One region of the Paraburkholderia strydomiana genome, then DNA from elsewhere that is predicted to be linked to it. Evidence: riboswitches for the same ligand, from Rfam matches in the RefSeq annotation. Region 1 holds a riboswitch; the other holds the start of a gene.
The links. A riboswitch is a leader RNA that binds a small molecule or an ion and turns the genes downstream of it on or off. The one in region 1 is predicted to bind glycine.
Positions count from the first base shown of each region.

Region 2: it holds a riboswitch for glycine, as region 1 does, so the genes downstream of both, J2W46_RS00795 (D-amino acid dehydrogenase) here and gcvT (glycine cleavage system aminomethyltransferase GcvT) in region 1, are expected to answer to the same signal.

Region 1 is NZ_JAVDVL010000006.1:289,593-305,853, forward strand. Features, by position in the region: gene putA (trifunctional transcriptional regulator/proline dehydrogenase/L-glutamate gamma-semialdehyde dehydrogenase) at 1-846, shown strand, start outside; gene J2W46_RS18585 (branched-chain amino acid ABC transporter substrate-binding protein) at 1,017-2,165, shown strand; gene J2W46_RS18590 (thiamine pyrophosphate-binding protein) at 2,264-3,982, opposite strand; gene J2W46_RS18595 (L-serine ammonia-lyase) at 4,246-5,634, opposite strand; gene J2W46_RS18600 (alginate lyase family protein) at 5,662-6,792, opposite strand; gene gcvP (aminomethyl-transferring glycine dehydrogenase) at 6,909-9,845, opposite strand; gene gcvH (glycine cleavage system protein GcvH) at 10,006-10,386, opposite strand; gene gcvT (glycine cleavage system aminomethyltransferase GcvT) at 10,465-11,583, opposite strand; glycine riboswitch at 11,664-11,816, opposite strand; glycine riboswitch at 11,859-11,958, opposite strand; gene J2W46_RS18620 (hypothetical protein) at 12,050-12,400, opposite strand; gene J2W46_RS18625 (oxidoreductase) at 12,583-13,632, opposite strand; gene J2W46_RS18630 (UvrD-helicase domain-containing protein) at 14,039-16,147, shown strand.
Region 2 is NZ_JAVDVL010000001.1:164,777-181,037, reverse strand. Features, by position in the region: gene J2W46_RS00810 (phosphoketolase family protein) at 1-1,622, shown strand, start outside; gene J2W46_RS00805 (acetate/propionate family kinase) at 1,635-2,792, shown strand; gene J2W46_RS00800 (BON domain-containing protein) at 2,814-3,092, opposite strand; gene J2W46_RS00795 (D-amino acid dehydrogenase) at 3,157-4,368, opposite strand; glycine riboswitch at 4,537-4,629, opposite strand; gene J2W46_RS00790 (lipocalin family protein) at 4,686-5,258, opposite strand; gene J2W46_RS00785 (YceH family protein) at 5,464-6,165, shown strand; gene J2W46_RS00780 (SLATT domain-containing protein) at 6,176-6,694, opposite strand; gene J2W46_RS00775 (acyl-CoA dehydrogenase family protein) at 6,785-8,050, opposite strand; gene J2W46_RS00770 (GNAT family N-acetyltransferase) at 8,433-9,587, shown strand; gene J2W46_RS00765 (hypothetical protein) at 9,547-9,717, opposite strand; gene J2W46_RS00760 (UdgX family uracil-DNA binding protein) at 9,991-10,653, shown strand; gene J2W46_RS00755 (DUF72 domain-containing protein) at 10,705-11,625, opposite strand; gene J2W46_RS00750 (DUF6566 family protein) at 11,793-12,101, shown strand; gene J2W46_RS00745 (hypothetical protein) at 12,101-12,586, shown strand; gene J2W46_RS00740 (HD domain-containing phosphohydrolase) at 12,623-14,014, opposite strand; gene J2W46_RS00735 (chemotaxis protein CheC) at 14,071-14,673, opposite strand; gene J2W46_RS00730 (response regulator) at 14,666-15,034, opposite strand; gene J2W46_RS00725 (ATP-binding protein) at 15,044-16,261, opposite strand, start outside.

The DNA of each region.
Region 1 (16,261 bases):
ACGACGGGTTATGGCCTGACGCTCGGTATCCATACGCGCATCGACGAAACCATTGCTCACGTGATCAGCCGCGCGCATGTCGGAAACATCTACGTGAATCGCAACGTGATCGGCGCGGTGGTCGGCGTGCAGCCGTTCGGCGGCGAAGGTTTGTCGGGTACGGGGCCGAAGGCCGGCGGCGCGTTGTATCTGCAGCGTTTGCTCGCGACGCGTCCGGCGGGCTTGCCGAAGTCGCTGGCGCAGGCGCTGATCGTAGATGTACCGCAAGCAGCCGAAAAAGGCGACAATCCGTCCGCCGCGTTGACGGCGTTGCGCGACTGGCTGATTGCCGAGCGCGAGCCGCAACTTGCTGCGCGTTGCGACGGTTATCTGTCGCAGATGCCGGCTGGCGCGACCGCGGTGTTGTCGGGGCCGACTGGCGAGCGCAACACTTACACGCTGGGTGCGCGCGGCACGGTGTTGTGTATCGCATCGACCGCGAGCGGTGCGCGCGCGCAGTTTGCCGCCGTGCTGGCTACGGGAAATCGAGCGTTGTTCGAAGGCGCGGCTGGGGAACAACTGGTGACGCAGTTGCCCGCATCGCTGAAGTCTTATGCGAGCGTGCGCAAGAACGCGGAGACGCCGTTCGACGCCGTTTTGTTCGAAGGCGACAGCGACGAATTGCTGACGCTCGTGAAGGAAGTCGCGAAGCGTCCCGGACCGATTGTGTCGGTGCAAGGTGTCGCGTCGCGCGCGCTGGAGAGCGGCGACGAAGACTACGCGCTCGAGCGTCTGTTGACGGAGCGCTCGGTCAGCGTGAATACGGCAGCCGCCGGTGGTAATGCGAATTTGATGACGATCGGTTGAGCGAACCTCATCGATTACTGGCAAGAAAACGCCGGGCCGCCCCAAGTTTTCTTGCGCCCCCTCGGGGGGCCTGGCGCGATGCGCCAGGATTTGGGGGCGGTCATTAGAACGGAAGCGGTAACGGCGATCCCGAAAGCCGCTCCATCCACACCTGGTACCAAGGAGAAGATATGCAACACAAGATGACACAGCTGGCAGGCGCAGCACTGGTTGCGGCGATGTCGCTGGCGGGGACGGCCAACGCTCAATCTACGGACGACGTGAAGATCGGTTTCGCCGGTCCGATGACGGGCGCGCAGGCGCACTACGGCAAAGATTTCCAGAACGGCATCACGCTGGCTGTGGAAGACATCAACGCAACGAAGCCGGTGATCGGCGGCAAGCCGGTTCGCTTCGTGCTCGACTCGGCAGACGACCAGGCTGACCCGCGCACCGGCACCACCGTCGCGCAGAAGCTGGTGGACGACGGCATCAAGGGCATGCTCGGCCACTTCAACTCGGGCACCACGATCCCGGCTTCGCGCATCTACGCGAACGCTGGCATTCCCGAAATCGCAATGGCAACGGCGCCTGAATACACGCAACAAGGTTTCAAGACCACGTTCCGCATGATGACGTCCGACACGCAGCAAGGTTCGGTCGCGGGCACGTTCGCGGTCAAGACGCTTGGCGTGAAGAAGATCGTGATCGTCGACGACCGCACGGCTTATGGCCAGGGTCTCGCGGATCAGTTCGAGAAGGCGGCGAAGGCAGCGGGCGGCACGATCGTCGATCGTGAATACACGAACGACAAGGCCGTGGACTTCAAGTCGATCCTGACCAAGCTGAAGGCGGCCAATCCGGACCTGATCTATTACGGCGGCGCGGATTCGCAAGCAGCACCCATGGTCAAGCAGATGAAGGCGCTCGGCATCAAGGCGCCGCTGATGGGCGGCGAAATGGTTCACACGCCGACGTTCATCCAGATCGCGGGTGACGCAGCGAACGGCACGGTGGCATCGCTCGCCGGCCTGCCGCTGGAAGAAATGCCGGGCGGCAAGGACTACGTCGCCAAGTACAAGAAGCGCTTCAACGAAGACGTGCAAACGTACTCGCCGTACGCTTACGACGGCGCAATGGCCATGTTCGCAGCAATGAAGAAGGCGAACTCGACGGACCCGGCCAAGTACCTGCCGGTGCTCGCCAAGACGTCGATGCCGGCTGTGACGTCGTCGAACCTCTCGTACGACGCCAAGGGCGATCTGAAGAACGGCGGCATCACGCTGTACAAGGTTGTCGACGGCAAGTGGACGACCCTGCAAAGCGTTGGCGGCAAGTAAGCCTTTCTTTGCAGATCGATCCGATCTTGAAGACCCCGCTTCGGCGGGGTTTTTTTATGGATTGTCGTGGAAGGTGCTTTTCCCCCGCACCGTTGCGCTTACTCCCCGCGCAACTTCCTTCCCTGCTCCCGAATCTGCTCCAAAGTCGCGCCGGGCGTGCTCGCCTCCTGCGGCATACGGATCTCTATCACCGCCGCGCATTTCGCCTCCAATGAACGCTGTAACGCCGGCAGAAAATCTTCGGTGCGTTCGACGGTTTCGCCGTGCGCGCCGAACGATCGCGCGAATGCCGCGAAGTCCGGATTCGTGAGCCCGGTGCCGTGTACGCGATTCGGATAGTGCCGCTCCTGATGCATGCGGATCGTGCCGAAGTGCCCGTTGTTCACGACGATGAACAGCACATGCAGGTCGTATTGCATCGCCGTCGCGAGTTCCTGCGCGGCCATCATGAAGCAGCCGTCGCCCGCCAGCGCGACCACCGCGCGTTGCGGATAGAGCGACTTCGCCGCGATCGCGGCCGGCACGCCGTAGCCCATCGCGCCACTCGTGGGCGCAAGTTGAGAGCGGTATTGACGATACGAAAAGTGCCGATGCAACCACGTCGCGTAATTGCCGGCGCCGTTGGTCAGTATTGCGTCATCGGGAAGATGCGCGCGAAGTTGCTGGATCACTTCGCCCATTTGTACGTCGCCTGGAATGGGCCGAGGTTTGCGCCACTCGAGATACGCGCGATGCGCTTCTTCCGCCGCGCCCGCCCACGTCAGCGTGCGGGTGGAGGGTTCCAACGCCGCGAGCGCGGCCGCAAGTTCAGGCATGCCGGACACGATGGGCAGATCGGCGGCATAAACCCGCCCCAGCTCTTCCGCGCCTTGGTGCACGTGAACCAGTGTCTGCTTCGTCTTGGGAATGTCGAGCAACGTATAACCGTTCGTCGTGGCTTCGCCGAGGCGAGGACCCAGCGCGAGCAGCAGGTCGGCATCGCGGATCCGCTGGGCCAGCGCCGGATTGATGCCGAGTCCCACATCGCCGGCATAGTTCGGATGCTCGTTGTCGAGCGTGTCCTGGAAGCGGAACGCAAGGCCGACAGGCAATTGCCAGTTCTCGACGAAGCGTTGCAGGTCCGCGCAGGCCGCGGGCGTCCAACCGCTTCCGCCTGCGATCACCATTGGCCGTTGCGCGCTCTCCAGCAATTCGCGCAGCTTGTCGATCTGCGCGGTTGAGGGCGACGCAGCCACGCGCTGATATCGCGGCGCGCCTGGTACGGCGTCGCATGCATCGCTCAACACGTCTTCGGGCAAAGACAGCACCACGGGTCCCGGCCGCCCCGAAGTCGCCGTGTAGAACGCATGACTCAGATATTCGGGAATGCGCTTCGGATCGTCGATCTGCGCGACCCACTTCGCCATCTGACCGAACATGCGCCGATAGTCGATCTCCTGGAAAGCCTCGCGATCGAGATGCTCGCGCGCGCACTGACCAATCAGCAGGATCATCGGCGTGGAGTCCTGAAACGCGGTGTGCACGCCAATCGATGCGTGCGTCGCGCCCGGTCCTCGCGTGACGAGCGCGACGCCCGGGCGCCCGGTCAGCTTTCCGATCGCTTCCGCCATGTTCGCGGCCGCCGCTTCGTGACGGCAGACAATGGTCTGGATGCGCTCCGTTTCGTCGTGCAATGAATCGAGCACCGCGAGAAAACTCTCACCGGGCACGCAGAAGACACGTTCGACACCGTGGGTGAGCAAAGCGTCGACAACAAGGCGCGCGCCAGTGGTTCGAGCGGCGGCAGTATCGGAAACGGGAGCATTCGGCTGCGACATTGCGATGAGGCCTCCAGACAGTGCATGAGTGCGGTTGCGTCGGCATCGACTGCATGATCGGCCGACCGGCGCCCCGACAGCTTACGCTGGGAGCGCACCCGGTGTCACGGCGCAGCGCAACGTGCGCTCACACAGCGGGCGCGGCTAGCAAACATGCAAACGTGCAAACAAAAAACGCGGACCCTGGGGCCCGCGTCTCGTTCACTTCGCAACACGCCGCGTTGCCGACCAACGATCAGCAACGGACATCCTGCAGTCAAGCATCAACATTCGACGATATTCACCGCCAGACCGCCGCGCGACGTTTCCTTGTACTTCGTCTTCATATCCGCGCCGGTTTCGCGCATGGTCTTGATGACCGAATCGAGCGACACGTAATGACTGCCGTCGCCGCGCAGTGCCATGCGCGCTGCGTTGACGGCTTTCACCGACGCCATTGCATTGCGCTCGATGCACGGAATCTGCACCATGCCGCCGACCGGATCGCACGTCAGCCCGAGGTTGTGCTCCATGCCGATTTCCGCCGCGTTTTCGACCTGCTTCGGCGTGCCGCCCATCACGGCGGCGAGTGCGCCGGCAGCCATCGAGCAGGCGACGCCGACCTCGCCCTGGCAGCCGACTTCGGCGCCGGAAATCGACGCGTTCAACTTGTACAGAATGCCGATCGCAGCCGCCGTCATCAGGAAGTCGATCACGCCTTGCTGGTTCGAGCCGGGCATGAACCGCGTGTAGTAATGCAGCACCGCGGGAATGATGCCGGCCGCGCCGTTGGTGGGCGCGGTGACGACGCGGCCGCCGGCGGCGTTTTCTTCGTTGACCGCGATTGCGTAGAGATTGATCCAGTCGATCATCGACAGCGGATCGCGCAGCGCAAGCTCAGGGTTGCCCGATAGCGCTCGATACAACTGCGGCGCGCGGCGTTTCACCTGAAACGGGCCGGGCAGGTTGCCGTCCGCGTCCGGATTGTTGATGCCGCAGCCTCGCGACACGCATGACTGCATCACGTCCCAGATCTTCAGAAGGCCTGCGCGGGTCTCTTCTTCGGTGTGCCAGACCCGCTCGTTTTCCCACATCAATTGCGCGATGCTTTTGCCGGTCGATCCGCACAGCGCGAGCAATTCGTTGCCGGTGCGAAACGAGTGCGGCAATTGGTCGACGGCGGCAAGGACCTTGGTATTCGGTGCGCCGGCCGTCACCACGAAGCCGCCGCCCACCGACAGATACGTCGATTCGCGCAGCGTCTCGCCTTGCACGTCGAACGCGCGCAGCTTGAGCCCGTTCGGATGTTCGGGCAGCGCTTGCCGGTAGAACGAGATGTGATCCTTCTGCACGAACGGCACTTCATGCGTGCCGAGCAATGCGAGCTTGCGCGTGGTGCGCACGGCTTCTAGCCGTTGCGCGATCGTGTCGGGGTCCACTGTGTCGGGTGCGTCGCCCATCAGACCGAGCATTACGCCGCGATCCGTGCCGTGCCCTTTGCCTGTTGCGCCGAGCGACCCGTAAAGATCCGCTTTCACCGACGCGGTGTTCGGCAGCAGCCCATCGCGTTCGAGCCCTTGGGCGAACATCAGCGCCGCGCGCATCGGCCCGACCGTATGCGAACTTGACGGACCAATGCCGATTTTGAAGAGATCGAACACGCTGACTGCCATTACTGCTCCCTGCTGATGAAAGTTGGTTTAGCGCGCCGGCATCGGCAAACACACGGCGAGCCACGCGGGTGGCGTCGGCGCGAGCCGCAGCGCAATCGGCGTATAGCGTCCGTCGAGACGCGCCGCCAGATGAAACAGCTCCGTCGCGTTCTTCGGATCCCACTGACCCGAGTAGCCGGGCAAGCCGGCTTCGCGACGTTTTGCGTCGAATGCGACGCTCGAATGCACGAATTCCTCATGCGTCTTGCTGCCCTCCGCGTACGGCGAGAGCCAGTTCAGCGCGGCTTGCAGCGACGCGCCGTTCGCGCCCTTCTCCGGCAGCCAGTTGCGGTTGTGGCGGCGGGCGGCGAGCGCGGCGGTGACGAGCGGCTGCAGATCGTAAGTGACATAGTGCAGCGCGTCACGTTCGCTGAAATCGATCGTGGAGCCGTCCGGCTCGATGTTGTCGCCAATATGCTCGGCAAAGAGACGCTGCGCCGCATTGATCATTTTGCGGTTGTCGAGCGTGAAAGCCGCCATGGCTATCAGTTTGATCCGGTGACTTTGCCAGTTGTTCCGGTAAGTGCCTTTCAAAGGACGCGGCTGGTCGTCGATGTCAGCGATGTAGCCGTTCGCGAGCTTCGTCAGAAACGCCATCGACGCGTTACGCGTTTTCACAGGCAGCGCACTCGCGGTCATGTCATACGCGAGGATCAGCCCTTCGAAGTGCGTTTCGTCGATTGGATTGAAGCTCGGCTGATAAGTCGTGACCCACGCGTACAGCAAACGGTCGACCAGCTTCAGATACCGGTCGTCGCTGGTGGCGCGCCATGCGAGCGCCGCGTCCCGCAACAGGTCGAGATCCTTCTCAGCTTCGACGCTCTGATCGTAGATGCCCTCGTGCGGCAGCGTGCCTTCCGTGTGCAGTTTGGCTTGCGCGTGAGGCTTGTCGTTCAGATGCGCGAGCACATTGCTCACCAATGCCTTGACGCCGGGATCGGCATTCGTGCGCTCGCTGGTTTGCCAGGCGGGCGCTGCGCAGAAATTCATTGCCGCCTGCGCATGGCGAAGCGGCAGCAACACGGCTGCGCCGGCAAGCAGGCATGCGCATGCGTGCCGCCACGTTGGGACTCGCGTTGCCCCGGCCGGGCTTTGCATCAATCGCACCTTTCGCACCATGCGAAACTCCTCGTTGGGCTGATTCGGTGTGTGATGTTAGCCGTTTGCGGCCTCCAGCGACAGAACCGCGCACCGCACGCTACAGGCTGCGGGCGGCGCGCGGCGACGGCCGGGTGTTACTCGTAATCCGCAACCGGCACGCACGAGCAGAACAGGTTGCGATCGCCATAGACGTTGTCCGCGCGGCCGACCGGCGGCCAGTACTTCTTCGCGATCAGCGTGGGCAGCGGATAGGCGGCGGTTTCGCGCGCATACGCATGCTTCCACTCGTCCGCGATGACGACTGCAGCCGTGTGTGGGGCGTGCTTCAGCGGATTGTCTTCCCGGTCCGAGCGGCCTTCTTCCACAGCGCGAATTTCGTTACGGATCGCGATCATCGCTTCGATGAACCGGTCGAGTTCTTCCTTCGATTCCGATTCGGTCGGCTCGACCATCAGCGTGCCCGGCACCGGAAAGCTCATGGTGGGCGCATGGAAGCCGTAGTCGGCGAGGCGCTTCGCGACGTCGTCCACAGTGATGCCGCTGGTTTCCTTGATCGGACGCAGATCCAGAATGCACTCATGCGCGACGAGTCCGCCCGGGCCCGAGTACAGCACCGGATAGTGCGGCGCGAGTTTCTTCGCGACGTAGTTCGCATTGAGGATCGCGGTCTCGGTCGCGGCGGTGAGGTTTTTCGCGCCCATCATCGCGATGTACATCCACGAGATCGGCAGGATCGACGCCGAGCCGTACGGTGCGCCCGACACTGCGCCAATACCGTTGAGCGCGCGTTCGTAGCCCGACGAAATCTGGTTCGGCAGGAACGGCGCGAGATGCGCGCCGACCGCAACCGGACCGACGCCCGGTCCGCCGCCGCCGTGCGGAATGCAGAAGGTCTTGTGCAGATTCAGGTGCGAGACGTCGCCGCCGAACTGGCCCGGCGCGGTCAAGCCGACCATCGCGTTCATGTTCGCGCCGTCCACATAGACCTGACCGCCGCGCGCATGCACGATCTCGCAAATTTCGCGGACGTTCTGTTCGAACACGCCATGCGTGGATGGATACGTGATCATGATCGCCGCGAGCTTGTCGGCGTGCTGGTCGGCCTTCTTCTTCAGATCTTCGACGTCGACATTGCCTTGCGCGTCGCACGCGACGACCACGACCTGCATGCCGGCCATTTGCGCCGACGCCGGGTTGGTGCCGTGCGCCGAAGCGGGAATCAGGCAGACGTTGCGATGCGCTTCGCCGCGCGACGCGTGATATGCGTGGATGATCAACAGGCCGGCGTATTCACCTTGCGAGCCCGCGTTCGGTTGCAGTGAAACCGCTGCGTAGCCGGTTGCGGCGACCAGCATTTCTTCGAGCTGATCGATCATTTCGCGGTAGCCGACGGTTTGCTCAGCCGGTGCGAACGGATGAATCTGGCCGAATTCGGGCCACGTGACCGGCAGCATTTCCGACGTCGCGTTCAGCTTCATCGTGCACGAACCGAGCGGGATCATCGACCGGTCGAGCGCGAGATCCTTATCCGACAAGCTGCGCAGATAGCGCAGCATTTCCGTTTCCGAATGATGACGGTTGAATACGTGATGCGTGAGATACGCGCTCGTGCGTTCGAGCGCGGCCGGCACCGAGGCCGTGCTGGATGCCGTGATTGCGGCGTCGAGCGTGTCGACTTGCGGCGCGTCTTTCGCACCCGCGGCTTGGGCGAACACAGCCAGCAGATCGCCAAGATCGCGGCGCGATGTCGTTTCGTCGATCGACACACCGACTTGCGTGTCGCTCACGCGGCGCAGATTGATGCGCTTCGCTTTGGCCGCGTCGTGCAACGCTTGCGTGCGTGCGCCGGTGTCGAACGTGAGCGTATCGAAGAACGTTTCGTTGACGAGCGTGTAGCCAAGCTGCTTCGCGCCTTCCGCGAGCAACGAGGCGATGCGGTTCACGCGCAACGCGATTGTCTTGAGACCGCGCGGGCCGTGGTACACCGCATACATGCTGGCCATGATCGCGAGCAGCGCTTGCGCCGTACATACGTTCGACGTCGCTTTCTCGCGGCGAATGTGCTGTTCGCGCGTTTGCAGCGCGAGACGCAGCGCGGGATTGCCTTGCGCGTCGACGGTCACACCGACGAGACGGCCCGGCATCTGGCGCTTGAATTCGTCGCGCACGGCGAGGTAGGCCGCATGCGGGCCGCCGAAGCCGACCGGAACGCCGAAGCGCTGCGTGTTGCCGACGGCCACGTCCGCGCCCCACTCGCCCGGCGGCGTAAGCACGGTCAGCGCGAGCAGGTCGGCGGCGACCACCACGTGGCCGCCCGCTGCGTGGATCGCCTCGGTCAGCGCGCGATAGTCCCGCACGTCGCCGTTTACGCCCGGGTATTGCAGCAGCACGCCAAATGCATTTGCGTTCGCGGCTTCCGCTGCGGGGCCCACTTTCACTTCGATGCCGACCGGCGTGGCGCGCGTTTTCACCACTTCAATGGTTTGCGGCAGCACGTCGTCGGCGACGAAGAATACGTTCGACTTCGGCTTGCCCACGCGTTGCAGCAGCGTCATTGCTTCAGCTGCGGCGGTGGCTTCGTCGAGCAGCGACGCGTTCGAGATCGCGAGACCTGTCAGATCGACGATCATTTGCTGGAAGTTCAACAGCGCTTCGAGGCGGCCCTGCGAGATTTCCGGCTGATACGGCGTGTACGCCGTGTACCACGCGGGATTCTCGAGCACGTTACGCAGGATCACCGTCGGCGTGTGGGCGTTGTAGTAACCCTGCCCGATGTACGAGCGGAACACCTGGTTCTTGTCCGCGAGTTCGCGCAGCGCGGCGAGCGCTTCTGCTTCGCTCTTAGGCTGTGCGAAGGGGCCGAGCGGCAGCGGTTCGGTGCGGCGGATCGTCTTTGGAATGACGGCGTCGATCAGCGCGGCGCGCGACGCGAAGCCCAAGGCTTCGAGCATCGCTTCCTGGTCGGCCGCATCCGGGCCGATATGCCGTTCAGCGAAGGCGTCATGCACTTCGAGCGCGGCGAGCGAGAGAGGAGTGCGGTTCATCAGACGATCCGGGTGTTCGAGCTTCATGGTGTTCCTGGCGGTGCGGCTGTCCGTGCTGGACCGTTCCAAACCTGGCGCTGTGCGCAAGGTCTTCTGAAGGAGCATCCCAAAAGGGATTTTCTTCAGGGCGCGGTCCCGTGTGTTTCGCGAGGGACGCGCCGCACCTGTCGGGTTATATAAAAGTGAATCAGGCGCCGATCGACTTCGAGTACGCGTCCGCGTCGATCAAACGATCCTGCGCTGCGTCCGAGGCCGGCTTGATCTTGAAGAGCCAGCTTTCATACGGGGCGCTGTTGACCGAATCGGGCGTGTCGGCAACGGCGGTGTTCGCTTCGATAATTTCGCCGGAAACCGGCGCGTAAATATCCGAAGCGGCTTTGACCGATTCGATCACGGCGACGGTATCGCCGGCCGTGACGGTCTTGCCCAGTTCCTGTACTTCGAAGAAGACGATGTCGCCGAGCGCTTCCTGCGCGTGGTCGGTGATGCCGACCGTCAGCGTGCCGTCCGCCTCGGTGCGGACCCACTCGTGCGATTCGGTGTATTTCAGATCGGCCGGGATGCTCATCGGATGCTCCTATGCGGTGTGATTCGATATGGACTAAAAACTGGGAAAAGGACGCACGCGCCGACTGCTAACAATGGTTCAACTCACTGCGAGTACTTTGCCGTTGCGCACGAACGGCAGTTTTACCACGCTTGCGGGCACGGATTTGTCACGAATCTGAACATGAACCGTGTCGCCCGGTTGCACGCCTTTCGGCACCCGTGCGAAGGCGATGGATTCCTGCATGGTCGGGGAGAAGGTGCCGCTGGTGATTTCGCCTTCGCCGTGCGGCGTGACGACCTTCTGATGCGCGCGCAGCACGCCTGCGGCCTTGCCGTTCTCCTTCAGCAGGATCAGACCGACGAACGCCGCGCACGAGCCGTCCGCTTCCAGCCGGCTCCTGCCGACGAAGTCGCGCGCGGAGGTCAGGTCGACGGTCCAGGCGAGACCGGCGTCGAGCGGCGAGATGTTGTCGTCCATATCCTGGCCGTACAGGTTCATGCCGGCTTCGAGACGCAGCGTGTCGCGCGCGCCGAGACCCGCCGGGCGCACGCCCTGTGCTTGGAGCGCGTTCCACAACGCGACGACGTGATCGGCCGGGACGATGATCTCGAAGCCGTCTTCGCCGGTGTACCCGGTGCGTGCAACGGTCAATTCGCCGAACGGTGTCGATTCGACGCGCGCGGCGTTAAAGGGCTTGAGTGTTTCGGTGGCAGAGCGGATGGCCGGGACGGTTTGCCAAACCTTCTCACGCGCGTTCGGACCTTGCACGGCGACGATCGCGAGATCGCGGCGCGGCGTGATGGTCAGACCAAAGCCGCCTTCGTTGAGCTGCTTGAACCACGCGATGTCTTTGTCGGCGGTGCCCGCGTTGACCACCACGCGGAAATGATCTTCGCCGAAGTAATAGACGATCAGGTCGTCGATTACGCCGCCGTCCGCGTTCAGCAGGCACGAGTACAGCGCGCGCCCAGGCGTTTGCAGCTTCGCGACGTTGTTGGCGAGCGCATGCTCGAAGAACCCGCGCACGCGTTCCCCGGTGAAGTCGATGACGCACATGTGCGAGACGTCGAACATGCCGGCGTCGGTACGCACGGCGCGGTGTTCGTCGATCTGCGAGCCGTAGTTGACGGGCATGTCCCAGCCGCCGAAATCGACCATGCGAGCGTTGAGCGCGCGATGGGTGGCGTTGAGCGGAGTGTGTTTGAGTTCGGTCATGGGGCCTCGGGCGTCTCGCGAAACAAAAAAGGCCATGCAGAGCCGCGCCTCGCGGCCTGCTGGCTGCGAGCGTGGTTCTGCATGGCCCCTCTGTCCTCGATACCTGAGAGATTGCGCTGCCGCGGCGACGTTGATTCGTCACGGCGGAACGCGCGCCCCTTCGGTGGGCAGCTTGCCGGATCTGCACGACATTGCGATGCAGACGGCTACTGCCGCTCTCCAGAGTGCGAAAAACGGCGCCTTGATGTTGCGTGTGTTACGTGGCGGCCGGTCTTTCGACGCGTTCGGTCCTTTTGCCTGAGAGTTTGCGGGTGTGCCCCTTCGGCGGCGCGGCCTGCGAAAATCAGCGGCCCGCGCGCTCTCCCGACGCGTGCGGCGAATGTACGCGAGGGCCGGAGGCTTGTCAAATGGACGGTTTATTCGCCGTCATTCGTCCTCGTTCGCCCTGATTCGTCCTTATTCGCCCTTACTCTCCGATCGCATGCGCCGCGCCGTCCAGTTCCTGGTTCAGCACGCGCTGTTCGTCGGGGGATAAGCCGCCGCCATGTTGCCCGGCCATTTCGTGCGCCTCGCGCCGGATCACATCCAGCCGATGATGCAATGCATCGCCTTGCGGCGGCGGGTAGTAGCCTTGATTGACGCGATTGTCGATACGGCGGCTCAGATTGTCGATGCGGCCGTCGACCTGATGCAGGCGTTTATCGGCGATCTGTTGCGGGCTTGGGCGCGGCGCCGGCTCGGTGTGCGGTGCTACCACACAGGCGGCGAGCGAACTCAGTAATGCGCATGCGGCGAGGGCGCGGATGGGACGTGACATGAACTCTCCGTGAAGTCGTTGTGGTTTTGCGTTGCTACAGGCGTAGCAACGGATCACGGCAGACGAGCGCTGACCCGGACGGCCCGCTCTTTTGTAACGTTATATTGCTTTCCGCTTTGTCAGCATTGCCGGCGCGGCACTTTGCGCCGCGCCGGCAACACCTGAATAGCCTGTAACGCCGGTCAACGAACCCGCTGGAATGGCAGGCGGACGCCTTCGTCGGAACTGCGCGCCGCCAGTTCGATGATGGTCATCACGTCGACGGCATCTTGCGAGCTCACCGGAAATTTCACGCCGTGCTGGATCGCCTCGGCGAGCGCGATGTAGAAGCCCGCATAATCGCCATTGCGCGTCGGCAATTCGCGCTCCACTTCGCGGTCGCCCTCCAGCACGCGCAACGTGCCGGCGGCATTGCCGGCCGCGAAGCCCTCGTCGCCCGGACGCAAGCCGGCTTTCAACTGGTCTTCCTGCGTGTCGAGACCGTACTTCACGTAACTGCCGCGCGTGCCGTGAATGGCGAACCGCGGCGCGACGATCGCCGTCAGCGCGCTGGCGTGCAACACGACTTCGAACCCGCCGTAGCCCAACTGGATATGCACGTAGTCAGGCGCGCTCGCGTCATCGCGATGTGTGCGAACGGTCGCGGACACGGTCTGCGGCGCGCCGAACACTGCCAGCGCCTGGTCGATCAGGTGCGGTCCGAGATCGAACAGCAGCCCGCCGCCGCGCGACGCTTCCTCGCGCCAACGCTGACGCACTTCGGGCCGGAACCGGTCGAAATGCGATTCATAGTGCGTGAGGCGTCCCAACTCGCCGCTTGCGAGCAGATCGCGGACGGTCATGAAATCGCCGTCCCAGCGACGGTTGTGAAACGGCACGAACAGCTTGCCCCGCGCGAGTGCAATGTTGGCGAGCGTGCGAGCGTCGGCGGCGCTCAGCGTAACCGGCTTGTCGACCACCACATGCTTGCCTGCTTCGAGCGTACGGCGCGCGAGATCGAAGTGCGTGTCGTTCGGCGTGGCGATAACCACGCAGTCGATCTCCGGGAGCGCGAGCAACGCGTCGAGATCGGCCACCACTTTCGCGTGCGGATAGTCGGCGAGCGCGGTCTCGGGTCTGCCGGTCGCGATGGCGGCGACGCTGGCGCGGCCGCAGTGCTCGATCACCGGTGCATGAAACGTCGCGCCTGCGAATCCGTAACCCATCAATCCAATTTTCAGCGATGCGGACATGCGTGTCTTCCTGCAAAAACGGCGCGCCGCTTTGCCACCGCGGCGGCGGCGCGCAACGCCGTCATTGTGGCATGGCCGGGACCGGGATTGCGCCGGCAGGCCAGGCGCCGAAGCTCTGACATTTTTCCCAAAGCGGTGGGCGCCGGTTCATCCGCAGGATTCGTCGAGCGAATCTATCCGCCGATTTCATCCGTGTTAACATCGCTCCTCTCGCGCCAACCGAGGCGCGCCGGGCGAGCCTCGCAACGCGTGGCATGCATTCCCTGAGCGCGCGCCGCGCGGCATGCGCCGGCTTCGCGACCGGCAATACTGCGCTGCGGCGCCTCAAGCGCCGCTATCAAACGGCGCGTCCGAGTGCTCCGTCTGAACAGCCGCTTTTCAACCCGCACTACCCCATCCACAGACGATGTCCGCAGGCCTGAATCCCGCTCAAAATGAAGCGGTCCGTTACCTTGACGGGCCGTGTCTCGTACTCGCCGGCGCAGGGAGCGGCAAGACGCGCGTGATCACGCAGAAAATCGCGCACCTGATCGAGGCAAAGGGCTTCGAGCCGCGCCACATCGCAGCGGTCACGTTCACGAATAAAGCCGCGGCGGAAATGCGCGAGCGCGTGGGGAAACTGCTCGAAGGCAAGACGCTGACCACGCCCGGCAAGGAAGGCCGCAAAGTGCCCGTCAATCAGTTGACGGTGTGCACGTTTCACTCGCTCGGCGTGCAGATTCTGCGGCAGGAAGCGGAACACGTCGGCCTAAAGCCGCAATTCTCGATCATGGATTCCGACGACTGCTTCGGCATGATCCAGGAGCAGGTCGGCTCGACGGACAAGGGCTTTATCCGCAAGATCCAATCGATCATTTCGCTGTGGAAGAACGGGCTCATCATGCCCGAACAGGCGATCGCGATCGCCGCGAATGAAGACGAGCACCAGGCGGCGATCGTCTATCGCAACTATGTGGCGACGCTGCACGCGTACCAGGCGGTCGATTTCGACGATCTGATCCGCCTGCCCGCCGAACTCTTCGCGAGCAACGAGCAGGTGCGCGACCGCTGGCAAAACAAGCTGCGTTATCTGCTGATCGACGAATATCAGGACACCAACGCCTGCCAGTATGAATTGCTCAAGCAACTGGCCGGCCCGCGCGCGGCATTCACGGCGGTGGGCGACGACGATCAGGCCATTTACGGCTGGCGCGGCGCGACGCTCGAGAACCTTGCGCAGCTCGGCAAGGATTTCCCGAAGCTGCATGTGATCAAGCTCGAGCAGAACTATCGTTCGACGGTGCGCATTCTGACCGCCGCCAACAACGTGATCGCGAATAACCCGAAGCTCTTCGAAAAGAAACTGTGGTCCGAGCACGGCATGGGGGATTCGATCACCGTCACGCCGTGCAACGACGAAGAGCACGAAGCCGAGTCCGTAGTGTTTCGTCTGTCCGCGCACAAGTTCGAGCGCCGTGCGAATTTTCGCGACTACGCAATTCTCTATCGCGGCAACTTTCAGGCGCGCATTTTCGAACAGGTGCTGCGCCGCGAGCGGATTCCGTATGTGCTGTCCGGCGGCCAGTCATTCTTCGATAAAGCCGAAATCAAGGACATTTGCGCGTATCTGCGGCTGATTGCGAACGCTAACGACGACCCCGCGTTCATCCGCGCGATCACCACGCCGCGTCGCGGGGTCGGTAACACGACGCTCGAAGCACTCGGCTCGTTCGCGGGTCAAGCGAAGGTGTCGCTGTTCGAGGCGGTGTATATGGGCGGCATTGAAGCGCGCTTGTCGCCGCGTCAGATCGAACCGATGCGCGTGTTCTGCGACTTCATGCAGCGCCTCACCGACCGCGCCGAAAAGGACGCGGCCGGCACGCTGCTCGACGAGTTGATGGACGCGATCCACTACGAAGCGTATCTGTACGACGCATTCGATGAACGTCAGGCGCAATCCAAGTGGCAAAACGTTCTGGAGTTCATCGAATGGTTGAAGCGCAAGGGCACGAAGGCGGAGCCCCAAGGCTCGGATGAATCCGCTGGCTCGGGCAACCAGGAGGCAACCGGCTACGACACGGCGGACGGCTTTGGCGACACGGGCAAGAACCTGCTCGGCCTCATCCAGACGGTCGCGCTGATGTCGATGCTCGAAGGCCGCGAGGAAGACCCGGACGCGGTGCGGCTCTCAACCGTGCACGCGTCGAAGGGGCTCGAGTATCCGCACGTGTTTCTGGTGGGCGTCGAAGAAGGAATCATGCCGCATAGAGGCGGCGCGGACGACGAGCCGATCGACGACGCGCGCATCGAGGAAGAGCGCCGTCTGATGTATGTCGCGATCACGCGCGCGCAACGCAGTCTGCATCTGAACTGGTGCAAAAAGCGCAAGCGCGCACGGGAGACGGTGGTTTGCGAGCCGTCGCGATTCATTCCCGAGATGCTGCTCGACGACGCGCCGCCGCCGACGCCCGAAGAGGCGCCGATGTCGCCGAAAGACCGGCTCGCGAGTCTCAAGGCGCTGCTGCAGAAGCCTTGAATGCCGTGGTTAGCGCGTGCGTGGCAAGACCCCGCTAACCTCAGGTGCTTCACCGGTTTTTGTGGAAAGCCGCGCTACAGTGGCGCGGCTGCTCGGTCGCATGGTCATGTACCT
Region 2 (16,261 bases), on a different contig from region 1:
CCACGCTCGAACAGTGCGTCGGCGAAATCCGCGCGATCCAGCAGCATGCACGCGATAACAACGACCCGACGCGGCCGCGCTGGCCGATGATCGTGCTGCGCTCGCCGAAAGGCTGGACGGGTCCGAAGGAAGTCGATGGCCACAAGGTGGAAGGCTCATGGCGCGCGCATCAGGTGCCGATTGCCGATCCCGTGACGAACAGCAAGAGCCTCAAACTGGTAGAAGCCTGGCTGCGCAGTTACCAGCCTGAAGCGCTGTTCGACGCTTCCGGCCGCCTCGTTGAAGAATTGCGCGAACTCGCGCCGAAGGGCGCGCGCCGCATCAGCGCCAATCCGCATGCGAACGGCGGCGCGCTATGCAAGACGCTCGATATGCCCGCGTTTCGCGACTATGCGGTCGCCGTGAAAAAGCCCGCGTCCGCATACACGTCGCCGACTCAGGTGCTGGGCGAGTTTCTGCGCGATGTCATGCGCAACAACATGACGAACTTCCGCGTGTTCGGGCCGGATGAAACCGCAAGCAACAAGCTGACTGCCATCTACGAAGCATCGGGCAAGACGTGGCTCGCGGCGGGCGACCCCGGCGACGCGGACGGCGGCGCGCTGTCGGCGGACGGCCGCGTGATGGAAATGCTCAGCGAACACACGCTGGAAGGCTGGTTCGAAGGTTACGTGCTGACAGGGCGGCATGGGCTCTTCGCCACTTATGAAGCCTTCGTGCACGTGATCGATTCGATGTTCAACCAGCACGCGAAGTGGCTGGAAAAAGCGAAGCGCGAGTTGGCCTGGCGTCAGCCGGTGCCGTCGATCAACCTGCTGATCACGTCGCTCGTATGGCGCCAGGATCACAACGGTTTTACGCATCAGGACCCCGGTTTTCTCGACGTGGTGACGAACAAGAGCCCGGACGTGGTGCGAATCTACCTGCCGCCCGACGCGAACTGCCTGCTGAGCGTGGCCGATCACTGCCTGCGTTCGCGCGACTACGTGAACGTGATCGTCGCCGACAAGCAGCCGCACCTCCAGTATCTCGACATGGATGCAGCCGTTACGCATTGCACGAAGGGCATCGGCATCTGGGACTGGGCGTCGACCGATCAGGGTGCCGAGCCGGATGTGGTGATCGGCTGCGCGGGCGACATCGCAACGATGGAAGCGCTCGCCGCCGTGGAGATTCTCAAGGAGCGTTTCCCCGATCTGAGAATCCGTTTCGTCAACGTGGTCGATCTGTTCCGGCTGATGCCCGAGCATGCGCATCCGCATGGGCTGACGAACCGCGACTTCGATTCGCTGTTCACGACGAGCAAGCCGGTGATCTTCAATTTCCATTCGTACGCGTCGCTGGTTCACAAGCTGACCTACAACCGGACGAACCACGAGAACCTGCATGTGCACGGTTATCACGAGAAGGGCAACATCAACACGCCGCTCGAACTCGCGATCATCAATCAGGTGGACCGTTTTTCGCTGGCTATCGACGTGATCGACCGTGTGCCGAAGCTGCGCGGTGTCGGCGACCATGCGAAGGAATGGCTGCGCGGCCAGATTATCGAGCATCTGAATTACGCGCATGCCGAGGGCATCGACAAGGAAGAGATCCGCAACTGGACCTGGAAAAGCTGAGCGAGGCCCGTTATGACCACTCAGGACGGCGCTTCGCCGCATACCATTCTCGTGCTGAACAGCGGATCGTCGTCGCTGAAGTTCGGGTTGTTCGAACATTCCGGCGGCGACGAATCGCTGCTGCTCGAAGGCAGCGCACAAGGCATCGGCCGCCGCGACGGCCGCTTGCGGATCGCGGCTCCCGACGGGCGCGTGCTCGTCCAGGAGGAGCATGTGCTGGAGTCGCAAACCGACGCATTGCAAAAGCTCTCCACCGTGCTCGCCCAGCAACGTCATGAGCAGCCCACGGCGGTGGGTCACCGTGTGGTGCACGGCGGCCCGCACTTACGCTCGCATCAGCGGCTGACGCCGGAGGTCCGCCGCCGCTTGCAGGATGCAGTGCATTTCGCGCCGCTGCATATTCCGCCCGCGCTCGATCTGATCGATGAAGCGCAGAAGATTTTCGGCGGCGCGCAGCACTTCGCCTGCTTCGACACCGCTTTTCATGCGACGCTGCCTCCGCGTGCCGCGCAACTCGCGTTACCGCGGCGCTATGCGCAAGCCGGCGTGATTCGCTACGGATTTCACGGGCTGTCGTATGAATCGCTCGTCGCCCAGCTTGGCGCCACGTTGCCGGCGCGGGTGGTGTGTGCGCATCTCGGGAACGGTTCGAGCGTGTGCGCATTGCGCGACGGCCGCTCGGTCGATACGTCGATGGGCATGACGCCGACCGGCGGCGTGCCAATGGGAACGCGTTGCGGCGACCTCGACCCGGGCGTGCTGTTATATCTGATGCGAGTCGAGAAACTGGACGCAAAGGGGCTGGAAACGCTGTTGAACCGGCACAGCGGCCTGGCCGGTTACGCCGATGGCGAGAGCGACATGCAGGCGCTCGAACAACGCGCGGCGGCGGGCGACCCGCATGCGTCACTGGCGCTCGACGCGTTCGCGACCGCGGTGCGCAAAACCATTGGCGGATATGCGGCTTTGCTGGGCGGCATCGATCTGCTGGTGTTCACCGGCGGCATCGGCGAACACAGCGTGCAGATGCGCAAACGGATCTGCGAAGGGCTGTCGTTTCTTGGCCTTCATGAAGGCGACGCCTCGGGCAAGGTGAGGGTGCTTCATACCGAAGAAGAGAAGCAGATTGCGAGGCATTGCCGCGCGTTGCTGCGTGCAGATCGAGGTTGAGCGGGTTGGATCTTGATCTGCTCACGAATGCTTCACGACCAGTCGATCGCATACGCCTGCGACGCCGAACAGGCGCGTCACGTCTTCGAGCGCCGCGATTCGCTGGGCGTCGTGTTCGAGTTCGCCGTTGAGCACGATGCGCCCGTTGCTGACTTCCACCGTGATCGTACGTTCAGGAACCGCGGCGTCCCATGCGAGCCGCCGCGTCGCCTCTGCGCCAATCTGCTCGTCGCTCAGACGCGCGCCGTCCGCGCCGTCGGGGACGGCGCTGTCCGGATTGGGAAAGCCCGAATGAGCCATGGTTTTCAAGGTCAAGACGCGGATTGCACAACACTAGCAGATGCCGCGTCTTCGTGGCGGCACGCTACTCAATCGCGCGCGCCACCGCCTGTGCCGTTGCGGCCGACAGCGTCCAGCCGAGGTGGCCGTGCCCCGTGTTGTAGAACACGCCGCGCCGTTTTCCGCGTCCGACCTTGGGCAACATGCTCGGCAGCATCGGCCGCAATCCAGCCCACGGAATGACACGCGCGGTCGATACCTCGGGGAAATGCCGCCGCGTCCAGTCTACTAGCGGAGCAATCCGGGCGGAGCGGATATCGCGATTGAAGCCGTTGATCTCCGCCGTGCCCGCGACGCGAAAACGGTCGGCGCCGAGCCGGCTCGTCACGATCTTCGCGCTGTCGTCGAGCAGGCTGACCCACGGCGCACGCTGCCTGCTCGTTGCATCGTCGAGACACACGGTGATCGAATAGCCTTTGACCGGATACACGTTCACGTGATCGCCGAGCATCGCAGCAAAGTCACGGCTTTTCACGCCCGCGCACACGACGATCCGCTCGAATCCGAAGCGCTGTGTCTCGCCTTCGAGGTGGGCTGTGAGCGAGAAGCGACCTTCGGCGGGTTGCTCGATCGACATGATTTCCGCATCGTAATGAAACTGCACGCCGTGGCGAACGCATGCATCGGCGAGACCGCGCGTGAACTTGTGGATGTCGCCAGTCGAATCGGACGGCGTGAAAAAGCCGCCGTAAAAATCGCCGTGCAGCGTGGGCTCGATGCGCTGCACTTCGCTCGCCGTCACCGCGCTGCGTTCGAGTCCGCCTTCGCGCAGAAGGTCATTCACCTTGGCCGCCGCATCGAACTCCTTGCGCGTCTTGTAGATGTGCAGAATGCCGCGCCGTTCGAGATCGAAGTCGATGCCTTCCTGTTCGGCGATCGAAAACAGATGCTCGCGCGCGGCGATGGCAAGCCGCACCGTTTCGACGGTGTTAGCGCGGTAGTGAGGAATCTGCCGCAGGAATTCGCCCATCCACGAATACTTGTGCCACGTGGGCACGGGATTGAGCAGCAGCGGGGCGTCGCGCGTGAACATCCAGCGCAGGCCTTTCAGAACAGTGGCCATGCTGTTCCAAACTTCTGCATTGCTGGCGGACAGCTGGCCTCCGTTGGCGAACGAGGTTTCCATCGCTGCATAGCGGTGACGTTCGAACACGGTGACGTGGTGGCCGCATTGGGCGAGGGCGTGCGCGGTCGTGACGCCGGTAATGCCGGCGCCGATAATGGCGATTCGTGACATGACATGGTCCAGAGTAGTTGAGCATCACCGGGTTCGATTTCGTGCGAAACCGGTGCCGATGCCCCATCTGTCCATGTACCTGAGAGTTTCTTCCCGCGCTGCGCGAAAGCGCTGTATGTGCGCGGGAATCCCCTTCGGTGGGCGCGCGCGGCGCCGCTCTCCAGATGTTCCTGCTGCGCGGTCCTTTTGCCTGAGAGTTTCCGGGGCGGTTGCTCCGTCGGCGTCGCCCTGGCTTCAGACGATCTCTCCCGCGCTGCTTTGCAGAACGCCACGACGATACCGGGCAAAATTTCTTCCGGCAAGTGTTTTCTGGCGCGTTACGTATGCTGCGTGATGCGCAACATCGACGTGTCGTAGCCAAGCGCACGCACTCGCTCGATCAACATGTCTTTCACACTGGCGGCCGGTTTCGCTTCACGCGTCAGAATCCACAGGTAGCGTCCGCTCGGTTCGCCGACGATCGACCAGCTGTAGTCGTCGGCGTGATCCAGCACCCAGTAATTGCCGACGAAGAACGGGCCGAAGAACGACACCTTCAGCTTCGCGTTGTTCGATCCGGCTACCACCTTGGCGCGCCCCTTCGAGGCGTCGAGCGGGCCTTCAACGCCACCCTTGCGGCAACTGTTGGTTACGTCGATCAGGCCGTCTTCACGCGCGGCGTAGTCGGCGGTCACCGCCTCGCAGCCTTTTTCGAAGCGGTTTTCGTAGCGCGCCAGTTCGTACCAGCGGCCCAGATAGCGCCCGAGGTCGACCGGCTTGGCGGGCTCGGGCACACGTGCATTGCCGCTCTTGCCGCCTGGGTTTAGCGCACAGGCGCCGAGCAGGCACACGGCGCCCACCGCGAGGGAGATAGCGCTCACGCGCAGGACCGACTGTGAACGCATTGGCATTAAACACTCCGTGTCGAGAAAGACGATGAGAAAGCAGGCCTCGTGCCCAGCGCCCGCTTACGCGCCGCAGTCCGTCGCGGCGATTCCATACGCCGTCAAGGCGCGGGCCGTTTATCATAGTGCCCACCAGGAGAAAAGTGCCGCCTCGCAGAGCGATGGTAAGGCGTGTTATCCACGACCACACCGGCACATGCCGCTACATCAAATGAACTCGACTCCCGACGCTCCGTCCCGTCCTGCCATCCGCGCATTGACCCTGCTCGAGGGGCGCGTGCTTGGCGTGCTCGTCGAAAAACAGCACACGGTGCCCGACAGTTATCCGCTCTCGCTCAATGCGCTGACATTGGGCTGCAATCAGAAGACCGGCCGCTCGCCCGTCATGAACGCGACCGAGGCAGAAGTACTAACGGCGCTCGACGGTCTGAAACGGCTAAGCCTCGTGATGGAAGGCAGTAGCAGCCGTGTGCCGCGCTTCGAGCACAACATGAATCGCGTGCTCGGTCTGCCGAGCCAGTCCGCGGCGTTGCTGACCACATTGTTGCTTCGCGGCCCGCAGACGGCGGCGGAGTTGCGCCTGAACAGCGCGCGCTTGCATGGCTTTGCCGATATCTCGTCGGTCGAGGCGTTTCTCGACGAACTCGCCGCGAACGATCCGCCGCGTGTTGTCAAACTGCCTCGCACGCCGGGCGAGCGCGAAAACAGATGGATGCATCTGCTATGCGGCGAAGTGAACCTGAGCGAGTTCGCGCAGTCGGGCGGCGGCGAGGACGAAACCGTGCCGCTGTCCACGTTCGAAGCGGTGAAGGCCGAGCAGAAACGGCTTGCCGATCAGGTCAACCGTCTCCAGGGAGTGGTACGGCGCATGGCAGCCGAGCTAGGCATCGACGCGAACGATCTCGACGCCTGACGCCGGCCGTTCAGGTTTCGGCGCCGCGCCGCGGATCTGCGGATAACGCTCGCTGAGTACGGTAGAAGTTGCGCGGCGGCACATTGGGCGAGTCTTGCGCAAGCCGGTCGAGTTCGTCGCGAATCGCGGTCAGATAGTGGCCGTCGCGCGCGTCGGCGTCGCCTGCAAAAACCGATTCGAGCCGCCGCCGCACCGCGCCATAACGCGCGCCTGCGGCGCGATGTTTTTCTGCGCGCTCCGCATAACGCATATACGTTTGCAACGCCGACGACACCGCGGCGATCACGCTCACGAGGCCGACCAGAATCCTGATCTCCAGTGAGACCGCGTTCGTGTTCAGCGATGCAAACACCGCCGTGCCCACGAACGCGGCCAGCACGGTAACGAGCCAGCCCAGCTTACGGTCGCGTGCGGACAACAGATCGGCCATGTCGTAGTGGCTCATTTGCGATTCGCGCGCTCGCCGGATCCATTTCAGCAACAGTTGCTGTTCATCGACTGGCGGCTCATAGGCTGGCAGATTCTTCATGGGGCTCGTCAGGGCAGTTGCGTGCCGCGCGCCGCGCGCATGCACTGACGCTACTGTGCCACATGAAAGCGCGGCCTGGCGCGCTGCCGGTCATGCGGCCACGGCTGTCGGCCGGGCAACGGCGAAGCGCTCGTTGTGCGCGTTGCCATTCAGGTAGAAGTCGCCGATGGCGGCCTCGCGAATGATCGCCGGGTTGTGCGACGCGAGCACTCGCGCATTGCGCCAGTAGCGGTCGAAGCGCCGCGTTTCACTGGTCGCGGATGCGCCGCCTACTTCGAACAGCAGCGTGGCGGCCTGCAAGGTCTGCTCGATCGCGATCTGCTGCGCCTGAAAGGTCTGAATGTCGAGGCGAATGTAGGTGTCTTCGGTGGTGCGTCCTTCCTGTCGCGCGACCAATACTTCGTCGATGGCCCGCGCGAGCGACGCACTAACGCTTTGCGTCGAATAGGCGAGACTCGCAAGCCGGCCGACCACGCGATGCACGAGTGGATTGTCGCGCGGACTCGATTCGCCTGGGATACCGAAGGTTCTCGTCTTAGCCTGCGTAAAGGCCACTGCATCGCGCAGCGCGGCACGGCTGATGCCAGCCAGATTCGCGACGTGCAGGGCCTGGTAGTACGAGGTGAGCACACTGTTGCGGCGCGGCGCCGACGCGTCGTAGCGCCGGTACACGTTTTCTCGCGTGACAGGTACATGATTGAAGCGTGCGGTGCCGCTGCCCGTCAGACGCTGGCCAAAGCCGTCCCAGTCGTCGATACGCTCGAGGCCCGGCGTGTCGGCGGCGACCAGCACGCGCACGTCGCTTTGTCCGTCGTACGCGGTCACGTCCACCCAATCCGCGTATAGCGTGCCCGTGGTGTAGTACTTCTCTCCGTCCAGATGCCACGCGCCGGCGGATTGCGTCAACCGCACACTGTTGTTCGTGCCGGCCGTGCGCTCGGCCACTGCGCCGCCGATTATCTGCCCTTGCGCGACGCGGGTGAGCCAGCGGTCGCGTAGCGCGTCGTCGCCGTATTCCAGCAGCGATTCGATGAAGCCGCCGTGCACGCGCAAAATCTGCGGCAGGTTCGAGTCGGCTTCGCCAAGGCGTGTGACGAGCGCGAGAAATTCGCTCAGCGACACGCCTTCGCCGCCATATTGTTCCGGCACGCGCAGCTTCGTATAGCCGGCTTCACGCAGCCACTGCACGGGTTCGTAGGCTAGCTCGCGATGGCGTTCGCGATGCACCGCGCCTTGCGCGATGCGTGCGAAGACCGGCGCGAAACGGCGGGTCAGCGCGTTGTCGTCGAAAAGCTGGGCGGCGTCGGCAATGCCGGCCGCAGAGGCCGGCTCGGCATGCGATGTGGGCGCGGACATGGATTCTCCGTAGTGAGGCGCGCAATGCGCAATCCGTCAACGGTACGGCATGACACGCGCTGCGAGCAACGAAGCATTTGGCCGATTCTTAGCAGCGGGAGAGAAATGGATCGGTCGCATTCCTGCTGCATGGCCCGTATGGTCCGTACTCGTCCTGATGGTTCGCGTAGTCCCCATGCTCGCGGCGCACTCACGACCCACGCAGCGTGCGGCCCCGCACACACGCTGCGAGGCGTGCGGTGCATGCTCGCAATACCAGCGCGATACCCGCCATAACCGCCATACCTGCTTGAGCCCGGATGGCCGCTTGCGCCCGCTCCGTACAGCGCTCAGCAACACGGGTGCAAAAGCGCCAACCGTATCGGGCACTCTGTGAGACCGCATGAACGAGACCACGCATCGTACGCGGCGCTACGACATCATCACCGACGAAGTGCAATTCCGCACGCTACAGCCAGAATGGGACGCGCTGTGGACGCGTGCGCAAGGCTACTACTATCAATCGTTCAGTTACTGCTGGCTCGCATGGCAGCATGTGTCGAAGCCGCACGGACGCATGCTCAAATGCATCGTCTGCCGCGAAGACGGGCAGCTCGTCATGATCTGGCCGCTCGAAACAGTCAAGCGTGCGTTATGGACGTACCTCGTGCCGCTCGGACCCGAAGGCGGCGACTACACGAGCGTGCTGGTTACGGACGACGCATCGGCCCCGGCGTTGATCGAATGCGCATGGAACATGGCGCGCCGCCGCTGTGGCGCGGACTTCATTCATATGCCGTATGTTCGCGAGACGCTCGATCTTCACAAGCTCGTGTCGCGCGAACGCCGGGTGTTGTTCTGCGAGCCTCACCAGGCGTCCGCTGCGCGATTGCGCGGGCAGGGCACGTGGGACGAGTATTGCCGGTCGCTTGGCACGCTATTCGGCAAACGGCCGGGCGGCTTCGTCAAGCGTCTTTCGAAAGAAGGCACCGTGGCCGTGCGCGTCGTCGATCCGGCCGACGAGGGCGAGACCGCGTCGATCATCGAATGGATGTTCAACTGCAAGCGCAGCTGGAGCGACCGCGTCGGCAAACGCAGCGTGTGGCTCGACTCGCCGGAATTCGAGCGCTTTCTGGGCAAGCTGATTTATTCGCCCGACGTGCCTTCGATGGCGCGCCTGATCGTCGTCACGCTGAACGAGGTACCGGTGGCGGGCATTATCGTGAGTCTCGGCAATTCTTGGGCAAGCGCGATTTTTGCCGGCTACGATCCCTACTATGGCAAATGCTGTCCCGGTCTGATCGCGGTCGAAGAATGCGTGAAGTGGGCGTTCAACAACGGCTTCGATCTTGACTTCGGCGTCGGCGCGGAGCGCTTCAAGGCCTATTGGGCGCGCGGCGAAGCGTCGACGGCATGGACCACGCAGATCGTCAACTCGCACTGGGGATGGCTGGCGATTCGAGCGCGCCGGGTCGCCCGCGCACTCGCGGCCCGCGCGAGCGGGCCGGCTCAAAACGCTACGACCGATCCCGATTCCGCGCTCGCGTCGCGCCGGTGATCACGGCGATACCGAGAAGAATCACGGCCACGATCGCGATCACGTGCTGCGCGACATGCAGCGCCGTCAAGCCCCACGCGACGCCGCCAATGAAAATGATCCATCCGACGAGGTAGATAAGCAGAGTCATCATTTCTCCTTGTAATTTTCGGCCGATGGCGCCGGTCGTCTGCGTTGCAGAATTTACCGTGCGCGCCGATGAGCCGCTGGCATCGCCTGACACGGCGGGCGGGTATGCAGAAACGCTACCGCCGCCATGCGATCAGCGGGACTAACTCCAAGCACATTGCGCGCCTGCCCTCGGCGCAGTGCTCCCGCAGTGCTCCCGCAGTGCTCCACTACGACCGGAATGCGGTTTGCTTCGCCACGGTGTCAGCAGCACAACAGCGCGATGGATTGAACCATGGTCACGACCAAGCGAACAACCCGACGCACGCCGGCAGCGGAGGACGAAACATCGGCGCAGCCCAAAGTCGATCCCGACCAGCAGCCGGCGACGCTCGACGAATGCCGCCGCTGTCCGCTTTGGGCCAACGCCACGCAAGGCGTGCCCGGCGCCGGCCCGCGCCGCGCGCCGATCATGATGGTCGGCGAACAGCCCGGCGATAAGGAAGATCTGCAAGGCTTGCCCTTCGTCGGACCCGCCGGAGCATTACTCGACGACGCGCTCGTTGAGGCCCGCGTCGGCAGGAAAGAAGTCTATGTCACTAATGCGGTCAAGCATTTCAAGTGGACGCCGCGCGGCAAGCGCCGCATGCACAAAACGCCGGCGCAACGCGAAGTGGATGCATGCCGTTACTGGCTCGATCGGGAACTGGAGAGCGTGGGCGCTCACGTGATTGTCGCGCTAGGCGCGACCGCGTTGAGGGCCGTGCTCGAAGATCCCAAATCGCGCTTGCAGGATGCGATCGGCAAAGTGATCGAACATGGCGGCCGTTTGGTGATCGCAACGTATCACCCGTCGTTTGCACTGCGTGCGCCCGATCCCGAGACGCGACACCGCGCCTATGCGGCGATTGTCGCCGCGCTACAGGACGCGAGGAAACTCTCGCAACGGCACAGGTAAACGCGCGCCGCAGGGTCTGGCCGCGCCATGTCGCTCTGACGCCGCCGCCCGTCACGCGGCCTTCATTCCGTCGCCCTGGTGTGCGTGCAGGCCCAGGCGCTCCATCAACCGTTGCGCGTCGAAGGGCGCATTCGTCTTCGCGTCGTTGTCGAAGTAGCAATACACGTCGCGCGTTGCCGCGCGTGGCGGCTGCAGATCCGGTGCGGCGAGGCGGGCATCGGCGGGCTGAGTGCCGCGGCTCCACGACTCGATTCTCCGCGCCCACCGTTCAAGCGATGCATCCGAGTATTCGCCCGAATATTTGGTTTCGGTGCCATGCAGCCGGATATAGACGAAACCGGCGCTCAGGTCTTCGAACTGCGGCCATGCTTCGGTCGAATCCGACACGACGAGCGCGACCTTATGACGGCGAAGCAGCTTGATGAACGCAGGGTCGACGAAGCTCTCATGACGCACTTCCACCGCATGACGCAGTTTGCGCTTGCGGTCGATTTCCAGGTACGGCGTCTTGACACGCTGATCGTGCTGCTGCGCGAGCGACAGCGCCGCTTCCGTGTCGCGAGGCAGCAGCGTCAGGAAACGTTCCATGTGCTGCGGATCGAAACGCAACGAGGGCGGAAATTGCCACAGTATCGGCCCGAGCTTGTCTTTCAGCGCGAGCAGTCCTTGCGCGAAAAAATTCGCGCACGCGACGGTTGCCGTTTCGTCGCGAAACCGCAAAAGATGAGTCAGATAACGCGCGCCTTTCACGCTGAAAACAAAACCCGGCGGAGTTTCGTCGTACCAGTGCTGCCAACTGTCGAGCGATTGCAGGCTGTAGTGCGTGCCATTGATCTCGATCGTCTGCATCAGTCCCGACGCGTACTGCAATTCGGTGGCCTGTTTCAGCCCTTCGGGATAGAAGGTGCCGCGCCATCCTTTATAGCGCCAGCCGGAAATGCCTATGTGAACCTCGCCTGTGGTGCTTTTCACGTCAAATACTCGAAGGGTCTTGGGTCTGGACTTGAGTCTGCCGAATACGGGCGAGCAACGGTCGTGCCATCGCGCGGCACATGCGTTGCTGCATAGACATACTGAGCAGCACATTTGGCGATACCGTGTAGCTTGAACAGATCTGGCAAACACACTCGGAGGCACGCATGGATGGCACCGGTTCCCGCAGCACGGACATCGAGACGCAAAGCGACGGCACCCTGCGTGTGACGCATCGCGGCGTGCAGATCGTCGTCAGTGCGAAGCAGAACGATCGCGGCGCATGGGTCGCGCAAATCGGCGCGTCCGTCGACGGAAAGCCGTTTGCATTACCCGATGTCGAACCGGTTACGCCGGAATGGACGACACAAGCCGAGGCACTGCGCGACGGGGTCGAGCGCGGCTGCTACCTCGTCGATCGAAGCAGCGCCGGTCGCGGCCTTGAAGACTCCGCGCACGGATCGGGAGAAAGCTGATGAACCGCCTTGCCAACCTCGTATGCCGCGCGACGGTGTCGGGCACCGCGGCGGGCAGCGCCGCCGCCATCACGGCAGCCGCACGCGCCACCAACGACGGCAGCACGCCGTACGCGCCGCTGAACGCGGTCACTCATTGCTTGTGGCCGCGCCGCGCGTTCACTGAAACCGGCTTGAGTGCAAGATTCACGCTTACGGGCCTGACGATTCATCAGGCGTCGGCAATCTTCTGGGGCGTGCTGTTCGAAGGACTGCTCGATCGCTGGCAATGCCACGTCAATCGCAAACCTCGCGTCGTGGAAGTCGCCGCTACTGCTGCGACCACGGCGGCCATTGCCTATGCCGTCGACTACCACGCGGTGCCGAGCCGGCTCACGCCCGGATTCGAGGCGCATCTGTCGAAACGCTCGATGTTTTACGTGTACGCCGCGCTCGCTGCGGGCTTTTCCGCCGCCGCGCTGTGCCGCGGAAGTCGCGACGAATGAGGTGATATTCGCTGCACCGCGCGACGGGGCGAAAGTTCACGCGGCTTGCGCCTTGCGTGCATCCGTCGCGCGTTCGACGAGAATCACGAAAGGCTCACCCTCGTGTATTTCAAAGCGCCGGATTTGCGCGACCTGGTCGGCGGAAAGTACTTTGCCTTTTGTCATCAGCAGCGTGCCGCGCGACGTGCGCAAATCGTCGGCGAGTTTCATCCCTTCTTTCAGATTCGAGGCATCCACGCGGTCGGGAACGCCTTCGGGCGTCAATTCGGCATGCTGCATCAGCAACTCGATGTACTTCTCCGCAATCGCGGGGTCGTAGCGAATACCCGTCTGCGCGCGCACTGTGGAAATGATCTGCGCGTCGCTCATCTTTTGCGGCGCGATGACGCCGATGCGCAAGTCTTCGGCGTCGCGCGCCAAAGCAAGCACGCGCGCGCCCAACGGGATCAATCCGCCGACGAGGCCATCGGGCGTACCGCGTCCATCGTAACGCTCGTACTGGTGGCGGATCATGGTTTGCACCGCGCTCAATTGCGAAACAGGCGTGAGCGCCATCTGGCCATGCAGCGGATGAAGCTGGTACAGCTTCGCTTCCTGCGGTTGCAGCTTCGCGATCGGCGTTTTCAGCAACGCGTCGGGCAGAAATAGCTTGCCGATGCCGTGCAGCAACCCCGCCATGAGCAGTTCGTTGCATGCGTAGTCGCTCAGGCCGAGTGCGGCGCCGATCTGCCTTGCTGTCTCTCCGATCCGTGCCGAATGGCCGGGCAGGCCGCAGCGCATTTCGACCATGTTCGCGCACACCTTCACCATCGTCAGGAAGTTGCTTTTCAGATCGTGCTCGGCACCTTCGAGAAACATCACGGTCTGACGGATCTCTTCAGTGCGCGCGTGAACCTCGCGTTCGAGTTCCATGTTGAACGACGACAGCTTGTCGTTCTGCTCCTGCAACAGCAGCGTTAGCCGCTCGGCCTTGCGTTGCAAAGCGAGTTGTTCCAGCGCGCGCTGAACCGTGAGCAGCAGGTCCTGATCGTCCCAGGGCTTGTGCAGATAGTGATAGACATGACCTTCGTTGACAGCGCGCACGACCGCCTCGACTTCTGAATAGCCGGTAAGCAGGATGCGGATCGTATCTGGCGCAACGGCTCGCGAGCGCGACAGGAATTCGGCGCCGTCCATGTTCGGCATGCGCATGTCGGAGATGATCACGTCGACCTGCGCGGATTCGAGCAGGGTAAGCGCTTCCGCGCCGCTGCTGGCGCTGAGCACCTCGTATTTGAGTGGCCGCAGCAAGCGTTTGAGTGACGAAATCACGCCGGGCTCGTCGTCCACCAGCAACAGCGTGGGCACGGGCGAGGTATCGGCCTTGAGAGCTTGAATGCACGGGTCGGCGGGGATCGTCCAATTGCCGGTTGCCTGTAGGTCAGACATGGTCATCCTCATCGATTATTTTCGCGTCGCAGCGCGCATTGCATCATTAGCCCGAACTACAGCGCTTCGAGAAAGTGGTCGAGCGCTTCCATCATTCCGCGAATGGCCGCATCCGGCAGCAGCAGCACCATGCGCGCGCCGAAGCCGCCTTCCTCCATCGCGAAGTGAATCTCCAGCAACAGCGCCATCTGCCACCGGCCGCCAGGTACCAGTCCGCCTTGTTTGTTCCCGGAAGGCGGCAACAACGTGGGTTGCGAGAAGCAGATATGCCACCCCAGCTGCTCGAAGACGCTTCGCACACATGCGCCGACCAGCAGGTTCGTGATGTCGCACAACACTTCAACCTGGGTGTCGGGATCGCCGGCGTCATGTCCCATCAGTTGCCGCAGTTCGCGCTGACCGTCTTTGCCGACGAGCACGATCGCTTCGCCGGATATGTCGGACTGGAACGCCTGGCGCACGGGCGGCAATTCGCCGTCGCCCTGTGGGCTCAGCAAGACGCGCAACTGGTCGACGCCGACGAGCCGGATATCAGGCACCGCAAGCGTAACGAACGCGCCGAGCAGTTGTGCCAGCGCAGCGGCGGCCTTGCCCATGCCGACGTTGCAGATTTCCTGCAACGCGTAGCGCTGGTCTTCGTTCAGAGTCTGTTCATTCATGGAGACCGTACTCCGCGAGAATCGGCCGGATCGCCTCGGGCGATACCGGCTTGGCAACAAAGCCGATCGCGCCGAGCGCCTTTGCGCGCTCGACAGCGCCGGACTGCACGTCCGCCGACACGACGATCACGAATGTGTCGAGTCCCTCGTGCTGGATCGCTTCGAGCACCTGGAAGCCGTTCATTACCGGCATGGTCAGATCGAGAAACATCACCGCGGCCTTGCCCGCGCGATAAAGGTCGAGGGCGGCCGCTCCATCGGATGCCTGAGTAATTTCGATGTCCCAGCCCTCGGGCAGCGAGCGGATCAATAGCTTGCGGGCGAGCGTCGAATCGTCGACTACGAGGACGGGCAATGGCATGGAATCACCTCACGTGGCTGCCGGTAACTGCGCTGTCGGCGCGATTTGCTTCACCGGACCGGCTTGCGCAAGCACATCGGGATTGGCGGCTTCTTCGCGCACGGCGCCATCGACCGGCAGCGTCACGCGAAACGTCGTGCCCCGGCCCACGGTGCTGGCCACCGAAATCGTGCCGCGATGCGCGTTGACGATTCCATAGGTCACCGATAAACCGAGGCCGGTCCCCTGACCAACGGGCTTCGTCGTAAAGAACGGGTCGAAGATTCGTTTCAGGTGTTCAGGCGGAATTCCGCATCCCGCGTCGGCGACTTCGAACCACACGCGTGACGCATCGGCTGGATCGACGCCGGTGCGTACCGTGATCGTGCCGAGCGGCGCGCCGTGCTGCTCGTGATTGCTGCCGTATGCCTGCGCGGCGTTCACCACGAGATTGAGCACCACCTGGCTGATCTGCGAGGGGATGCAGTGCACGAGCGGAATCTGCGCATAGTCGCGGACGAGATGCGCGCAGTACTTCACTTCGTTATGGACGATGTTGAGCGTCGATTCGATGCAGCGGTGAATGTCGGCGCGTTCCCACACGTGCGTGCTGTCGATGCGCGAGAAGTCGCGCAGATCGACCACTATCGTGCGCACGCGTGCGAGTCCTTCTCTCGACTCCTGTACGAGCGTCGGCGCATCGCCGAGCAAATAGTCGAGGTCCGCCTGTTCCGCGAGCGCGCACATGTCGTTCTTCAGTGCGGGCGCAGTCTCGCTTACCATGCGCTCGATATCCGCTGCATAGCGGATCAGCGTCTTCACATAACCGTCGAGCGTGTTCAGATTCGACAGCACGAAGCCGACCGGATTGTTGATCTCATGCGCGACACCCGCCGCGAGTTGACCAATCGCGGCGAGTTTTTCCGATTGCAGCAATTGCTGGTGCGCGTGCTCCAGTTCCTCGTTGAGCGAGGTGAGCTGTTCGTTGCGCTCGGTCAATTCGGCGAGTGCGCTGGTGACCGCTTTCTCGCGATCCTGAAGCTCGCCGTACGCGATGCAGACGTCGGTCGTATCGACAATCGCGACGCCGACCGCGACCACTTCGCCGTGCTCATCCTCGATTGGAATGAAGCTGCAGTTCTGGCGCATTGCGTCGATCGTGCCGGTGATCGGGCGCGAGTGCTCGAAGCGGAACAGATACGGCCTATGCTCCCACGACGAATAAGCGGGCGTGCCTAATACGAACAC